3 regions of the Vibrio sp. NH-7 genome follow, and region 2 is predicted to be linked to each of the others. Evidence: predicted binding sites of a transcription regulator. Region 2 holds the regulator's gene; each other region holds the start of a gene.

Region 1 (5,586 bases), 620 kb from region 2:
ATGCCGTAGGTAGCAAAACCAACCAAGATACCGCCACAAATCAGTGCAGCCCAAACAATCATTGCTGGAATGTTTGATTTAACTGCGTTGAAGCTTGAGAAGACGGCAGTCATCATATCTACTCGACGTTCCATCATCAGCGGAATTGAAAATGCAGAGATGCTGAACACGACACAAGCGAGGATAAAGCCAACTAGCGAGCCTATCACGAGGAAAGGCATAAATTCGGTGAGCGGAGCACCTTGCACGGAAGGGTATAAGGCGTGAAGCAACGCAGCGATGCGCATCCAGAAAATCATACATACTGCCAGCAAGACCGCGAATGCCCATTGAGAGGTCGAATTGCGTCCGATCGCTTTCATTGAGTGAAGCAGGCTGGCGCTGTGTCCTTTCTCTCTTTCCCAACTCGCATCGTATAGACCGAGAGCGAGGAAAGGGCCGATTAGCATGTAAACAACGAGGCTAGGCATCACGACGAGGTGAGTTCCTTGCCATTGAACGAGCAATACAATACCAATCGCGGCGGCCATAAAGCATAAACCGTAGAATGCGCTGATAAGAGGCATTCTGATAAAGTCGTGTAAGCCCAACGAGAGCCAATGAAATGGCGCTGAAACGCTTACCTGATTACACGGAATGGTGCGAGCATATTCCGCGTCTGGGACTTCTTTATGTTTCTCTTTGAAGTCGTGTGGATTCACCGTACGAGGCATACATCCTCCTTGATCGATTCTCTGTTCTCACTGGGCGGTTTGGCAGCCCGAATGTGTTGGAAACTCGATGCCCGGATCGTTGACTTCTTGGTTGGGGCAAGAGTTTATCTTGTGTTACGAGATGAAATTCAATATAGACTCATCCCATTAACATAATTTTAACTATTGACCCGATGGCAAAAAAATACAACTTTCATCGTTACTTTTATCGGTAAAGAAAAAGGGCTTTTGGTGTCCCAAAAGCCCTTTTAAATTCGATTATGTCTTATGTTCTAATTACTTAAGACCTGCGAAGTCTGCAAGAATCGCTGCTTTATCTGTCGCTTCCCATGGGAACTCTTCACGACCGAAGTGACCGTAAGCCGCTGTCTTCTTGTAGATAGGCTGAAGTAGGTTCAGCATCTCTTGTAGACCGTATGGACGTAGATCGAAGTTTTGGCGAACTGCTTCTACGATAATGTCGTGAGAGACTTTCTCAGTGCCGAACGTTTCCACCATGATAGAGGTTGGATCCGCAACACCGATTGCGTAAGAAAGTTGGATCTCACAACGATCAGCCATGCCAGCTGCTACGATGTTTTTCGCTACGTAACGTGCAGCGTATGCTGCAGAGCGGTCTACTTTTGATGGATCTTTACCAGAGAATGCACCGCCACCGTGACGCGCTGCGCCGCCGTAGGTATCAACGATGATCTTACGACCAGTTAGACCACAGTCACCCATTGGGCCACCGATTACGAAACGACCTGTTGGGTTGATGAAAAAGTTAGTTTCTTTGTTGATCCACTCAGACGGCAATACTGGCTTGATGATCTCTTCCATTACCGCTTCACGTAGGTCAGGAGTTGATACTGAGTCACAGTGCTGAGTTGAAAGAACAACCGCATCGATACCCACAATCTTACCTTGATCGTATTGGAACGTTACCTGAGATTTCGCATCTGGACGTAGGAAGTTTAGTTTGCCGCTCTTACGTACTTCTGCTTGTTTTTCAACTAAGCGGTGTGCGTAAGTGATAGGTGCTGGCATTAGGATTTCTGTTTCGTTGGTTGCGTAACCAAACATAATGCCTTGGTCCCCTGCGCCTTGCTCTTTAGGGTCGGCTTTGTCAACACCTTGGTTGATGTCTGGTGACTGCTTACCGATAGTGTTTAGAACGGCGCAAGAATCCGCGTCAAAACCCATATCAGAGTGAACGTAGCCAATCTCACGCACGGTTTGACGCGTTAGCTCTTCGATATCTACCCATGCTGAAGTCGTGATCTCACCACCAACCATGACCATACCGGTTTTAACGTAAGTTTCACACGCGACACGTGCTTTTGGGTCTTGTTCTAGAATTGCATCAAGAACAGCATCAGAAATTTGGTCTGCAATTTTATCTGGATGACCTTCTGATACCGACTCAGAAGTGAATAGGTGCTTAGCCATGTTAGCTCCACTATATCTGGTTAATGTTGGAGGTTTGGTAACACTCCAGCATTCAATAATATTAAAAACTGTAGGTGTATCTACATCTAGACGTCTATTCTAGTTTTGAATGCTCGAATTACAAGCTCTTTTTTATTATTAGATAAAACCAAACGTTTGCCTTAAATTGGCTTCAAATGAGTAACTGCGAGCGATTTGCTGCGAAAGGTCGGAAATTTGTGAACAAATGGCTTGGAAAACGTTTGCACAGCTAGATTCGCTTTGAGAGAATTATCGCCCACATTTATATGATTCGCTTAATGCACTCAGGAGCTGACATGTCTTCTCGTCAACATCTCGCTAATGCTATCCGCGCTCTAAGCATGGATGGTGTACAACAGGCTAACTCTGGCCACCCAGGCGCCCCTATGGGTATGGCTGATATCGCTGAAGTTCTTTGGCGCGCTCACCTAAACCACAACCCAGCAAACCCAGAATGGGCTGACCGCGACCGTTTCGTTCTTTCAAATGGCCACGGCTCTATGCTGATTTACTCTTTGCTACACCTTTCGGGTTACGAGTTATCGATTGACGATCTGAAAAACTTCCGTCAGTTGCACTCTAAAACGCCGGGTCACCCAGAGTACGGTTACGCACCAGGTGTTGAGACAACGACAGGTCCTCTAGGTCAAGGTATCACCAACGCTGTAGGTATGGCGTTAGCTGAGAAGACGTTGGCAGCACAGTTCAACAAAGAAGGCCACGACATCGTTGACCACTTCACTTATGCATTCATGGGTGACGGCTGTCTGATGGAAGGTATCTCTCACGAAGCATGCTCTCTAGCAGGTACACTAGGGCTTGGCAAGCTGATTGCTTTCTGGGATGACAACGGCATCTCTATCGATGGTCACGTTGAAGGCTGGTTCTCTGATGACACACCTAAGCGTTTTGAAGCTTACGGCTGGCATGTAATTCCAGCGGTAGACGGTCACGATCCTGAAGCGATCAACGCAGCAATCATCGCCGCTAAAGCGGATCCTCGTCCAACTCTGATTTGTACTAAAACAGTGATCGGTTTTGGTTCGCCTAACAAGTCTGGTTCTCACGATTGTCACGGTGCACCACTAGGCGCAGAAGAAATTGCAGCGACTCGCAAGCAACTTGGTTGGGAGCACGGTCCATTTGAAATTCCTGCTGATGTTTATGCACAGTGGGATGCAAAACAAGCGGGTGCTGAAAAAGAAGCAGCATGGAATGCTAAGTTCGATGCTTATGCCGCGGCATACCCTGCAGAAGCAGCTGAGCTTAAGCGTCGCCTAAACGGTGAACTACCAGCGCAGTGGGAAGAGAAAGCAAATGCAATCATTGCTGACCTTCAAGCGAACCCAGCAAACATTGCATCACGTAAAGCGTCTCAAAACGCGTTAGAAGCGTTCGGTGCGATGCTACCAGAATTCCTAGGCGGCTCTGCTGACCTTGCGCCATCTAACCTAACCATGTGGTCTGGCTCTAAGTCTGTTTCTGCTGACGATGCATCGGGTAACTACATTCACTACGGTGTCCGTGAATTCGGTATGACAGCAATCATGAACGGTATTGCGCTACATGGTGGTTTCGTACCATACGGCGCGACCTTCCTAATGTTCATGGAATACGCGCGTAACGCAATGCGTATGGCTGCTCTGATGAAAGTTCAGAATATCCAAGTGTACACGCACGACTCTATCGGTCTAGGCGAAGATGGCCCAACGCACCAACCCGTTGAGCAAATGGCTTCTCTACGTCTAACGCCAAACATGAGCACATGGCGTCCATGTGACCAAGTGGAATCTGCAGTCGCTTGGAAACTGGCTATCGAGCGTAAAGACGGTCCAACGTCGCTAATCTTCTCTCGTCAAAACCTTGCACAGCAAGAGCGTGATGCAGAGCAACTAGCGAACATTGCTAAAGGTGCTTACATCCTGAAAGATTGTGCTGGCAAACCAGAGCTAATCCTTATCGCAACAGGTTCAGAAGTTGAGCTAGCAGTAGAAGCAGCAGCACAGCTAACAGCTGAAGGTAAACAAGTACGCGTTGTTTCAATGCCATCTACAGATGCATTCGACAAGCAAGACGCAGCTTACCGTGAAGCAGTACTGCCATCAGACGTAACTGCGCGTATCGCTATCGAAGCAGGTATCGCTGACTTCTGGTACAAGTACGTTGGCTTCGGCGGCAAGATCATCGGTATGACAACGTTCGGTGAATCTGCTCCAGCAGGCGAACTGTTCAAAATGTTCGGTTTCACCACTGAAAACGTAGTGAATACAGCGAAAGAACTACTTTCTTAATTTAGTTCGTATTAACGATAAAGAGAAAACCGAGCCATTTGGCTCGGTTTTTTATGCGTTCAAGTAAAGTCTGCGCAGCGGTTACTCAAACTCTTTACCCCAGTTGTCTTTCTCTTTATGGCCACACACTTTACACGTCACGTATCTGTCCATGTCATAGTAATGACCACCATTGATAAAGGTATGAGCCATCAATTTGATTCGACCTAAAAGAGAAGTGTCCGTGTCGTAGCTGCTGTTTTTTCTGACAAGCACTTCACTATGGGGCGTTTCTTGTTCGCATTGTTTACAAAAGTGAGTGGCTGGGTATCCAGACATAGTCATTTCCTTCGGTTGATAAAACTAGAATAGAAACAGCCAATAGAAAAACGACATACTCCGCCTCACTATGCATAAGAAAAATGTATCAATCAAGTTGAATAAACTCACATTGCGGTCTAGGTAACTTCTCCTTGGTTTTTGTCTAAGGATGGACTGCAATCGGCCGTCTGTGATTAATCAGTCATTCCGTTTAGCTGAGCATTTGTTAGCCGTGGCAAGAAGATTGTAAGGGATGAGTTACAAACTGCTTTCTATTTGTAACCTTAGGCTTCGTCGTTGTTGGTAGTGTTCTTTGGTAATCCATCGATACTAAAGGACTGTATTATGCTAGATAGTTTAAAAACAGGCTTATCTAAGCTTTCCTTGATAGGGAAGGCATTGATGCTGCCTATATCCATCTTACCAGCAGCAGGTCTACTGCTCGCCTTTGGCGCTAAGCTTGATATCCCGCTTATGATGCGTGCAGGGGGCGTCATATTTGATAACTTGGCCTTGCTGTTTGCCGTGGGGGCTGCCGTTGGTTTGACTAAGGAATCTGGGATCGCCGCCTTAGCTGCGATTGTTGCGATGGTTGTCATGAATGCAACCATGGGGGTCGCGTTAGGTATTACGCCTGAGATGGCGATAGGAGGTGGTCGTTATGCGATGGTGATGGGCATTCCGTCATTGCAAACGGGTGTCTTCGGTGGACTTATCGCTGGTATTCTCGCTGCCGTTATGTACCAACGCTTTTATGATACTAAGCTGCCTGACTTCCTTGGCTTCTTTGCCGGTAAACGTTTTGTCCCTATTGTTACTGCATTTTCTGC
Region 2 (5,586 bases):
ACTAGCGGAGTAGTGTCGGCTTTGCGTAAAACGGCGACCAAGCTCAAGCCAGATTGAGATTCAGAAACAAATTCAACAGGCGAGGATTTCAGTTTTTGATAGAAACCATAGCAGTGGTTGGCGTTTTTGGTCACTCCCGCACCTACTGCTGCGACCAATGAGAAGCCTTCCTTTAGTTTAATTTCCGCTTCGATTGCGGCATCTTGCAGGTGCTCTAGTGCACCGCCGGCAATTTCTGCGGTGTAAGCAAGGCGCAGAGTATGCTGATCGTGTTGAACCTCGTATGTCAATGGCTCAAGCTGAGCGCGTTTCAGGCCTGAAAGGACTTCTTTTTCGAGTCGATAAAAATCATGACCCGCAGAAAAATTGAGTTGGATAAGCAGTACTTCACTAAGCGAGGAGATGATTTTTGCTCCTCGACCAGAAGCCAATACACGCTCTATGCGAGTTGACCCCGACTCTGGCTCGTAGCTACAGCGAAGATGCAGATCCATTGCGCTTTGAGCGACGGGTTGTAGCGTTCTGCTATGCAAGACAGGGGCAGCGAGACGAGCGAGTTCACTGGCTTCATCTAGTCTGAGTAATGGCAGTAAACATGCATCACTCACTATACGTGGATCCGCGCTGTATACCCCTGCAACATCACTCCAGATAGTCACGCGGCTGACTTCAGCCAGTGCCCCGATGACGGTTGCGGAGTAATCGGAGCCATTTCGACCAAGCAGCACGGTTTGGCCGTGGTTATCTTGCGCCATAAAGCCTGTAATCACCACTCGGTGATGAGCATGCTGTACCAACACTTCCTTTAATAGCGGGTATGACGCACCTCTGTCGACTTCTGGTTGAGTCCCTATCTCTGCTCGTAAGAAGGCGCGAGCATCTTGTGCAACGGCGTTTAGGTCGCTTTGGTTAAGGAGCGCCGCTAGGAGACGTGATGACCATACTTCACCGTGGCCAAGTACCGCCGCTTTCTCCGCGTCAGTGAGTGGTGCGGTCAAATCGCCTAATGTTGAAAACTCATCATGAAGTATTGCCAACAAGGCGTCTTGTTCTTCCGATGTGATCAACTCTTCAATCAAGGAAGTTTGGAACTGGCGGAGGCTTTGCAGCACTTCATGCGCTAGTCGACCATCTTTGTTGAGGGATTCAAGGAACTCGATCAGTCGGTTGGTGGTTTTTCCTGCTGCAGAGACGACAATCAGGTCTTCGCTGTTGGAGTACTCTTTTAAGATGGTGACTACGCGGCGGTAACATTCGGGATCGGCGAGGCTACTGCCGCCAAATTTATGCAGCTGACGAGAAGCAGTCATTAGCATGCCTCCTTGGTTTGATTAAAGGCGCGGTCTAAGTCTGCAATTAGGTCACCGGCATCTTCTAAACCGACTGACAAGCGGAGCAACTGATGAGTGACTCCCGCTTCTGCAAGCGCCTCTTCACCCATCGCTCTGTGTGTCATCGAAGCTGGGTGGCAGATCAAACTCTCTACGCCACCCAAAGACTCGGCTAGTGAGAAGAGTTCGAGCTGGCCAACGAAGTGTTTGAGCTGCTCAAAGCTTCCTGCAAACTCAAAGCTGAGCATAGAGCCAAAGCCAGACTGCTGTCGTTTCGCTATTTCGTGTCCTGGATGATCCGGAAGACTCGGATGATAAATGGCTCCAACAAGGTCTTGGTTTTTGAGGTACTCAAGGATTTGCGCCGAACTTTCTTCATGCACCTTCATGCGAGCCCCTAAGGTGCGTATGCCACGTAGGGTCATATAACTGTCAAATGGAGTACCTGTCGCGCCGATACAGTTGCCCCACCAAGCAAGCTCCTCTGCATGTTGCTCGGTTTTAGTAACGACCACGCCACCAATGACATCTGAGTGGCCATTAATGTACTTGGTGGTTGAGTGAATAACGAAGTCTGCGCCTAATTCGAGAGGCTTTTGGAACACTGGTGTTAAAAAGGTATTGTCGACACCGACGAGCGCACCAACCTGTTTTGCTTTGGCGCATACTTTTGCGATATCGACCACGCGCACTAAAGGGTTGGAAGGGGTTTCAATCAGGATGAGTTTCGGTTTTAGCGCAATGGCGGCATCGAGTGCTTGCTCGTCCGATTGATCAACAAACTGCACTTTGAAGTCACCTTTCAGTGAGCGCGTGTTGAATAAACGGTATGTGCCACCGTAGCAGTCATGAGGCGCGATGATGAGGTCATCTGGGCCCAAAAATGCAGACACCCATAAGTTGAGCGCAGAGGTGCCACAATTTGTCACTACCGCGCCTTTGCCTGACTCTAACTCAAACAATGCAGTTTCAAGCAAACCTCGGTTCGGGTTGCCGGAGCGGGTATAGTCATACTGAGGAACTTCACCAAAGGCTGGAAAGCCATAGTTTGTCGAGAGGTAAATAGGGGGAACAACAGCGTGGTGTTGAGTATCTGATTCAATACCAGTACGTACGGCAATGGTGGCTGGCTTATGGGCGCTCATAAGTGTTTCCTTTCGAACAGTGGTGACAACTTGTAGGGAATACGATATACCTGATGGATGTTAGATATATGTTATTCCATCTCCATATCTCACCACTTTACTTCTCATTTTTAGAGACGTCAACACTTCTAGACGTCTATATGTCTTTGCTTGTGGCTATAAATACCGCTAAAATTGCGCTTTACTCAACTAAACATAAAAATGAATTAAGGTGCGCAATGGCAGACTGGAATGGCGAATACATAAGCCCATACGCTGAGCATGGAAAGAAAAGCGAACAAGTAAAGAAGATCACGGTTTCTATTCCATTGAAAGTATTGAAGGTATTAACGGATGAGCGTACTCGTCGTCAGATTAATAACCTACGCCATGCAACAAACAGTGAGCTATTGTGTGAAGCATTTTTGCATGCCTATACCGGTCAGCCACTACCAACGGATGAAGATTTACGAAAAGATCGCCCAGATGATATCCCTGCAGAAGTGAAAAAACTGATGGAAGAAATGGGGATCGAGTACGAAGCGTTTGACGAAGAATAAAAACACGCCTTGGTTAGTCCATAATTGGTAACAAACGCACCTCTTAATTTGCTGTCGTCGATTTGTTTCAGATACTAAAAAGCCGCTGACTTTAGGTTAGCGGCTTTTGGTTTTCAGAGGCGTGACGATTACGCTTCCATGTAGCCTTCAGGCATATCGATACGTGCAACGCCAGAGTCAACGGCCGCTTGTGCCACAGCTTTAGCAACGCGAGGTAGTAGGCGAGCATCCATTGGTTTTGGAATGATGTAGCTTGGTCCAAACTCTAAGTGGTCTACGCCCGCAGCTTTAAGGACTTCTGCCGGCACTTCTTCTTTTGCCAGTTGACGAATCGCATCAACCGCTGCAAGTTTCATTTCATCATTGATTTCACTTGCGCGAACATCCAATGCACCACGGAAGATGAATGGGAAGCAAAGAACGTTGTTCACTTGGTTTGGATAGTCAGAGCGGCCCGTACCCATGATGAGGTCATCACGCACTTCATGTGCCAGTTCCGGCTTGATCTCTGGATCAGGGTTAGAACAAGCAAACACAACAGGTTTGTCGGCCATCAGCTTTAGAGCCTCCGCCGGAAGTAGGTTAGGACCAGATACACCTAAGAACAGGTCCGCGCCTTCGATCACATCTTCAAGCGTGCGTTTATCTGTATTGTTGGCGAATAGCTGCTTGTACTCATTTAGGTCGTCACGACGAGTATGAATGACCCCCTTACGGTCAAGCATATAAATCTTTTCACGCATCGCGCCACATTTGATCAGTAGCTCCATACAAGCTACAGCGGCAGCACCTGCGCCCAAACAAACGATCGTCGCCTCTTCTAGCTTTTTACCTTGTAGCTCGATCGCGTTAAGCATGCCCGCCGCAGTAACAATTGCAGTACCGTGTTGGTCGTCGTGGAAAACAGGAACATCACAACGTTCAATCAGTTGCTTTTCAATTTCGAAGCAATCCGGTGCTTTGATGTCTTCTAGGTTAATACCACCAAAGGTGTCAGCAATGTTAGCGACAGTGTCAACGAACTCTTCAATAGTGCGGTGTTTGACTTCAATATCAATCGAGTCCAAACCAGCGAAGCGTTTAAATAGCAGTGATTTACCTTCCATGACTGGTTTTGAGGCCAGCGGACCTAAGTTACCTAGACCAAGAATCGCAGTACCGTTTGAAATAACCGCAACCATGTTGCCTTTAGACGTATATTTGTAAACATTGTCTGGGTTTTGCGCGATCTCACGAACGGGCTCCGCTACACCTGGGCTGTATGCTAACGCGAGGTCAGTTGCGGTCTCCGCAGGTTTGGTAAGTTCAACAGAGATCTTACCGGCTGTTGGGTAAGCATGGTAATCCAACGCCTGTTGACGGAATTGTTCTTCAGGGGATAGTTCTTGGTGATTGTCAGATGACATAGGTGTAGGTACTCGTTATTAATGTTTGGAAAGGGGGAATCCATTCTAGAGTAACTAAGTCAAGCTGCAAAGGTCAGAATGCGACCTGTAACGCCAAAAGGTGTCAATTCACTGGAGATTAGACCAGATGAATAGAGATGTCGCTAGGAATTCTCAATATTGATGAAGCAATACACTGCGTTAATAGAGACTTTTCTGAACGTGGAAAACAAAAAAGGACGCCAGGGCGTCCTTTTTAGATTCGGCTAAGAAGTGATTACTTCTTGCTTGATAGAGCACCGAAACGCTTGTTGAAGCGATCAACACGGCCGCCTGTATCAACGATACGTTGCTTACCAGTGTAGAATGGGTGACATTTGTCACATACGTCTAGGTGGATTGACTCTTTAGCTAGAGTTGAGTTGAACTCAAAAGAGTTGCCACAAGAACATGTTGCTTTAACAGCTTTGTACTCTGGGTGGATACCAGCTTTCATGGGAGAACCTCTAATATAGGCCGTGTCGCTATCCGAATCTTAGCCGGACACCACACGTAGTTAAAAAATAGCTTGGATACCGCTGCCATTGGCGAGCCATATCTCTAAGGCGCGCTATAGTAATGAATCCATCTCTCTGAATCAACCCGTTTACAGAGAAAAGTGCTACTTTTTTAGCCGAATATGGCAAAGGCACTTGTTGGTATTCACTCAAGCCAAGTTTTGGTCAACAAATCCCGTCTCTTTCTACTTTTGACCTTTTCCCTTACACTGGTTTGGTCTCACTTTACACTTCTTTAATGGCTATTATGCGACCAACGATTGCGCGAGTGGCGTTACCTGTTCCACTGGACAAACAGTTTGATTATCAGATCCCTTCACATGCGTTTCCGATTATCGGCGGACGAGTGTCGGTGCCGTTTGGTCGACAAACTCTGGTTGGTGTGGTTACCGCGTTGGTGAATGAGTCGGAATTTGGGGTTGATAAGCTCAAACCGATCAAACAAGTACTTGATAGCCAACCTGTATGGTCAGATACGCTTTACTCTTTGTTGCATTGGTGTAGCCAGTTCTATCAGTACCCGCTGGGCGATACCTTACTTAATGCTATGCCGAGTGCCTTAAGAAAGGGCAAGCCTGCCGATTTTGCCGCGCTGGTGGAGTGGCAACTGACGTCGCTGGGGCGTGACC
Region 3 (5,586 bases), 990 kb from region 2:
ACAATCCTTCTATCCACTCTTGCGTTGGTACATTTGGCGAATGGATATCATAAACGCCAGGGCCGATTTCATTTGGGTAATTGAACTCTTCAAATGCTTTCAGCAGTTCCATGTTTGAGCGAGAGGTTTCAATGGTAATCACATCAGCATCAAGCGCGGCCACTGAATCAATGATTTCATTGAACTCCGAGTAACACATGTGCGTATGGATTTGTGTTTCCGGCTTAGCGCTCGATGCAGAGATCTTAAATGCGTCTACCGCCCACTCCAAATACGCTTTGTGATCGCGCTTTTTCAGCGGTAAACCTTCACGAATCGCAGGCTCATCGATCTGTATGATGTTAATGCCAGCATCTTGCAAATCAGAGACTTCATCACGTAGCGCCAGCGCAAGTTGTTCGGCGATCTGTTTGCGAGAAATGTCTTCTCTTGGGAAAGTCCAACATAAGATGGTTACTGGGCCAGTCAACATGCCTTTCATCTGCTTGGAGGTAAGTGATTGTGCGTAGGTCGACCACTCTACGGTAATCGGTTTTTCACGTTCAATGTCCGCCACCACGATAGCCGGTTTCACGCAGCGAGAACCATAGCTTTGAACCCAACCGAACTTAGTGGTTTGGAAGCCAGCCAAATTCTCGGCAAAGTATTCAACCATATCGTTACGCTCTGCTTCACCATGCACAAGGACATCTAAGTCAAGGGCCTCTTGGCGTTTAACGGCGTCTTCGATGTGCCCTTTTAGTGCCACTTCGTACTCTTGCTGCGACAATTGCCCCGAGCGAAACGCACTGCGTTGGACTCGAATTTCACTGGTCTGCGGGAATGACCCAATGGTCGTCGTTGGGAACAAAGGCAGCCCTAAAACTTCACTCTGATGCGCTGCTCGTTCTGGGTAAGGGGCTGTTCGCTCAGTGAGTTGTTTAGTAATTCCGTTTAGGCGAGCCTGTACCTGAGGTTTGTTTACGTGAGTCGCGGTTTTACGCGCTTGAATTGGGGCGCTATAAGTATCGCAAGCCAGAATCGCCTCTTGATCGCCATCAAGCGCTTTGCCAAGTAGCGCAACTTCCGTCACTTTTTGCTTAGCGAAGGCAAACCAACTGCGCACTTCCTCAGAAAGCTCTGTTTCAAGCGATAGATCAACAGGGCTATGCAGCAAAGAACAAGAACTTGCCACCCACAGTTTATCACCCAGTTTATCTTTAACCGGTTGTAGCAATGCAAGCTGAGCGCTTAAGTCTGCGCGCCACACGTTACGCCCATTGATCACACCCGCAGACAACACCCAATCTTTAGGTAATTTATTTGCCACCAGCTCCAATTGTTCTGGGGATGCCGACAGGTCAATGTGTAAGCCGTCAACGTTGAGCTCAACAATTTTGTCTAACGTATCGAGAACAGAATCGAAATAGGTTGTCAGTAGCACTTTTACGTCTGTTCGAATCAATTGATACGCCAGCTTAAACGCGTCGAGCCATGGTTTTTCAAGCTCAAGAGACAAAATCGGCTCATCAATTTGGACCCACTCTACGCCTAAGCTGGCCAATTTTGACAAGATCGCTTGGTAAGCGGTTAACAGACGCGGCAACAAGCTCAAGCGATCAAAGCCCTCTTCCACCTCTTTACCCAAATAAAGGTAACTCAGCGGCCCTAGTAGGACAGGTTTAACTTTGTGACCAGCTTGAATCGCCTCATTCACCTCTTCAAACAGCTGAGGCCAGCTCACCTCGAAGGTATCTTCTTGGCTGAACTCAGGCACAATGTAGTGGTAGTTGGTATTGAACCACTTGGTCATATCAGACGCCGCACTGCCGCTACAACCGCAGCTTGCCTGAGATTGTCCGCGACCAACCTTAAACAAGGTATCTAAATCAGGAAAACCAGAACGGTGGCGTTTAGGCACGTGACCTAACAATAACGTGGTAGTGAGAACATGGTCATACCAAGCAAAATCGCCTGCCGCCACATAGTCTAAGCCAGCTTGTTGCTGAGTTTGCCAGTTGCTGACGCGCAGCTCTGAACCGACCGATTTCAATTGAGCTTGGTCAATCTCACCTCGCCAATATTTCTCTAGGGCAAATTTTAGCTCTCGCTTTTCGCCAATACGGGGATAGCCAAGGATGTGAGTCGTTGTTGTCATAATCGTCGTCCTGTCATTCTTTTCATTCACAATGTTTATATTTTTCAGCACACCAAAGGCGTCTGGATGGCTAAAATATTGCGCTAAACCCTAGACGAAGCAATCTCCAAATATTCAACTTGTTTATTAGTTTTGTTCATGATGGCTCGACAATATTGAAGCGAAATGAAGAAAATCAAATATTTTAGACGTCTAGATGTTTACACTTCTTTCTAAACGACGTATGTTAAAAACACTCATGCGGAACAACTCGGTTTGAAAGGAACTCATGGTAGAGCTCAAGCATTTAAAAACGTTAACCACATTGCGTGATACAGGATCATTGACCGCCACTGCCACCGCTTTGCACCTAACTCAATCGGCCCTATCACACCAATTGAAGGATCTAGAGGCTCGTATTGGAGGTGCTTTGTTTCTGCGTAAAACTCGCCCAGTAAAATTCACCTCCGAGGGTGAGATTTTGCTTCGGCTCGCGGATGATGTACTTCCCCGTTTGGCCAAGGCAGAGAACGAGTTAGCCAGCCTGAAAGAAGATGTGAACGGACGATTGCACATGGCGATCGAGTGCCACTCGTGTTTTCAATGGCTGATGCCCGCATTAAGGGAGTATCAAGTCGCTTGGCCAAGTGTTACGTTAGACTTTTCCTCCGGTTTTGGGTTCGAGCCTTTGCCAGCACTAATTGGAGGGGAGTTGGATCTAGTGATTACATCTGACATTGCCCCGCGCTCAGAAGTCCACTACGAGCCGTTGTTTGATTTTGAAATGCGACTTGTGACGGCAACCACACACCCTCTGGCAAGCCGTGCGCGCATTGAACCTAAGGACTTAGCCGATCAAACCATGCTCTCTTACCCAGTTCAGAAAAGTCGTCTTGATGTGGTCAAACATTTCCTTCAACCAGCTGGCATTGAGCCCGCTCGTTGGAAGCAGTCTGACAATACGCTTATGCTGATCCAGATGGTCTCGGCCGGCCTTGGGGTTGCAGCACTGCCCAACTGGGCTATCAGCGAGTTCTCTCGCCAAGGTTTGATTACGAGTATCCCGCTTGGTGAAGGACTATGGCGAAGACTGTTTGCCGCAACGCGACATGCTGATAAGGATAAGCGCTACTTGCAAGCCTTTTTCAATACCGCTCGCCAGCAATCAAAAAGTCATTTGGAAGGGATAAAAACCGTATAAAAAAGGAGGCAGCAGCCTCCTTTTCACTATAAAGTGGTCGATTATCTAGAATAAGACTTAAATTGGTTGGTGAGCGGATCATATTGGTAGCCCAACACATCCAGTTTCCCCACCACGGACTCAACGTCCATTTCGTACATACTGACTAACTCATCAAAGCTACCGCATTCCAACCGAAGCTTTTCATTAACGATACCTAGCAGAATGACGCTATCAAAGCGGCTCACATTGCTCAGATCCATAGCCACGCTCCTTTCTTAGTACGCCTACTAACAAGCCTAGCCACAATTGAGCAAATTTAAAGTGAGCCCAGTCTAAAGTGCAAACAAAGCTTGGTTGGATGTCACCGCCAGCAGCATCACCGCAAGCGCAAATCCTAGTTGTGGCTTGCTGATTTCGCGTGATAGCAACATGTGCCAGCACCATACAACAACCGCAGCAATCATGAGTGCAAAGCCAATCAACAAGGGTTGCAGCACACTCATCAGCACCTGCTCATCCAAAGATACCGCTTTAAGTGCAATAGCCAGTGTCATTAGCATCGCAGAAATGACACCCGACACGGGAAGAATTCGGTGAAACGCCTGAAGTCGAGTTCGTGCGACGGTCAGCAACAGGTGTGCAAACAACGCACCAAGCAGCGCGATTTGGACAAAAACATTAATGCCCCCTGCGAGACTCGCTTGCTCTGCAATCATGATAGCAACATAAGAGAGCGCCAAACCATTCGCTAGATACATCACCCAAAGTGGGCCCTGATCGCGGGTCTTTTTGGTTTGTACTTGGGAGTAGAAATAGGCGATGGCAAACACTACCATCATTGCTTCTATCTTCAACGAAGCAACGGCAAGCCACATCACAGCGAGGGCTGGGAGTACTTTGTGAATTCGTCCACGTTGACCGGGACAAATTTCACCTTTGATTAAGATTAACGTCAAAATAAGCTGTGCGCCCAAAAGCATCGGAGCCGACACGGCCAAAAGTTGCTGCACCATGATGTCATGTTCTGTTTGAAAGTGATGGGTGCGGATAATAGCAAACTTACCGCTTGGGTGTTAGCGTGGCAGTTAACGTAAGCTCGTAAAGTAGTTTAAGACGTCTTGCGTCGTAACGATCCCGAGGTACTCACCCAGCTCGTTTTCAACAATCCAAGGCAATTTGATCCCGCTTCGAATCAGATCGGAGATCTCTATCAACTTCATCTGATAGGAGATTTTGTGTACCTCTGGCTGCATCACTTGGTTTAACCGCTTTTTCGCTATGGTCATGTCTTTGGTCGTTTCGAGCTTGGTTCCTAACGTAGGCGTAATGTGAAAGTTGAGTTCCTTGCGACCGACAATACCCAAGCAAGTCTGCCCATCAATGATTGGCACAACTTGAATGTTGTAACGACCAGACTCAAATATCGCCAACGCCTGATCCAAGGTATCTCTTGGCGCCAAAGTAGGAATGTGAGTTTGGGTAATGCTAAGAATACCCACTTTACGCATACTCGACGTTCGGCTGAGAAAGTCTTCCAACTTGTCGTAATAGCCCCAGGCCTTCTCTAACTCATTGAGAGGCAGCGGTTTAGAAAAGAAGTAGCCTTGAATAAAATCCACCCCTAGTCCACACAACACCTCTAATTCATGCCGCGTTTCCACACCTTCTGCCACCACTTTAACGCCGAGTGTGTGCGCCAGCTCTGTGATCATCTTGACGATGAAATACTGATGCGAGCCCATTTTAATATTGGTGACAAATTCTCGATCAACCTTAAGCAAATCAAAGTTTGAATCACTTAAATAACTGAATGAGCTGTAGCCTGTGCCAAAGTCATCAATCGCGATGCTCACTCCTTTACGGCGAATGCTGCGAATCAATGCAGACTGGCGAGATTCACTATCAAAGTAAGCACTTTCGGTAAGCTCGATGGTGACAAGATCCGGCGTTTTTGCGTACTGATAAATCAATGATTCGGCGCTCTGCAGCACTTCATCCACATCCAACTTGGTGTTGAGTGAACGGTTGATTGTCACGCCTAGCTTGGCGCCAAAACGTTCTTGTATTGCTGTCAGCTCTTCGAGCGCCTTTTTCCCCGCGCACCAATCCAAATCAGCCACGAGATCGAGGTCTTCTGCGATGGTCACCATCTCTTGCGTATTGAGCATCTGCCCATTTGGCCCTTTAAATCGACTTAGCGCTTCGAACTTCACAATGTCCCACGTTCTTACGTCGACAATCGGCTGGTAATACACCTCAACACTTTGCGATTTAATCAGCTTGGCCG

The links. Region 2 encodes MetJ, which represses methionine synthesis genes. Its sites were predicted from a motif close to TTAGACNTNTANANGTCTAA; they were not measured.
Region 1: metK (methionine adenosyltransferase) is a predicted target of MetJ. The motif match lies at 2,223-2,242, and genes of this name have one in related genera.
Region 3: metE (5-methyltetrahydropteroyltriglutamate--homocysteine S-methyltransferase) is a predicted target of MetJ. The motif match lies at 2,322-2,341, and genes of this name have one in related genera.

What each region holds. Positions count from the first base shown of each region.
Region 1 is NZ_CM132187.1:394,650-400,235, forward strand. Features, by position in the region: gene ACUALS_RS02100 (DUF2189 domain-containing protein) at 1-713, opposite strand, end outside; gene metK (methionine adenosyltransferase) at 990-2,144, opposite strand; gene tkt (transketolase) at 2,462-4,456, shown strand; gene ACUALS_RS02115 (hypothetical protein) at 4,538-4,774, opposite strand; gene ACUALS_RS02120 (PTS transporter subunit EIIC) at 5,102-5,586, shown strand, end outside.
Region 2 is NZ_CM132187.1:2,850,869-2,856,454, reverse strand. Features, by position in the region: gene ACUALS_RS13280 (bifunctional aspartate kinase/homoserine dehydrogenase II) at 1-1,310, opposite strand, end outside; gene ACUALS_RS13275 (O-succinylhomoserine (thiol)-lyase) at 1,310-2,476, opposite strand; gene metJ (met regulon transcriptional regulator MetJ) at 2,695-3,015, shown strand; gene ACUALS_RS13265 (malic enzyme-like NAD(P)-binding protein) at 3,144-4,421, opposite strand; gene rpmE (50S ribosomal protein L31) at 4,678-4,896, opposite strand; gene priA (primosomal protein N') at 5,205-5,586, shown strand, end outside.
Region 3 is NZ_CM132187.1:1,861,823-1,867,408, forward strand. Features, by position in the region: gene metE (5-methyltetrahydropteroyltriglutamate--homocysteine S-methyltransferase) at 1-2,137, opposite strand, end outside; gene metR (HTH-type transcriptional regulator MetR) at 2,406-3,317, shown strand; gene ACUALS_RS08610 (DUF4250 domain-containing protein) at 3,359-3,559, opposite strand; gene ACUALS_RS08615 (hypothetical protein) at 3,632-4,312, opposite strand; gene ACUALS_RS08620 (EAL domain-containing protein) at 4,385-5,586, opposite strand, start outside.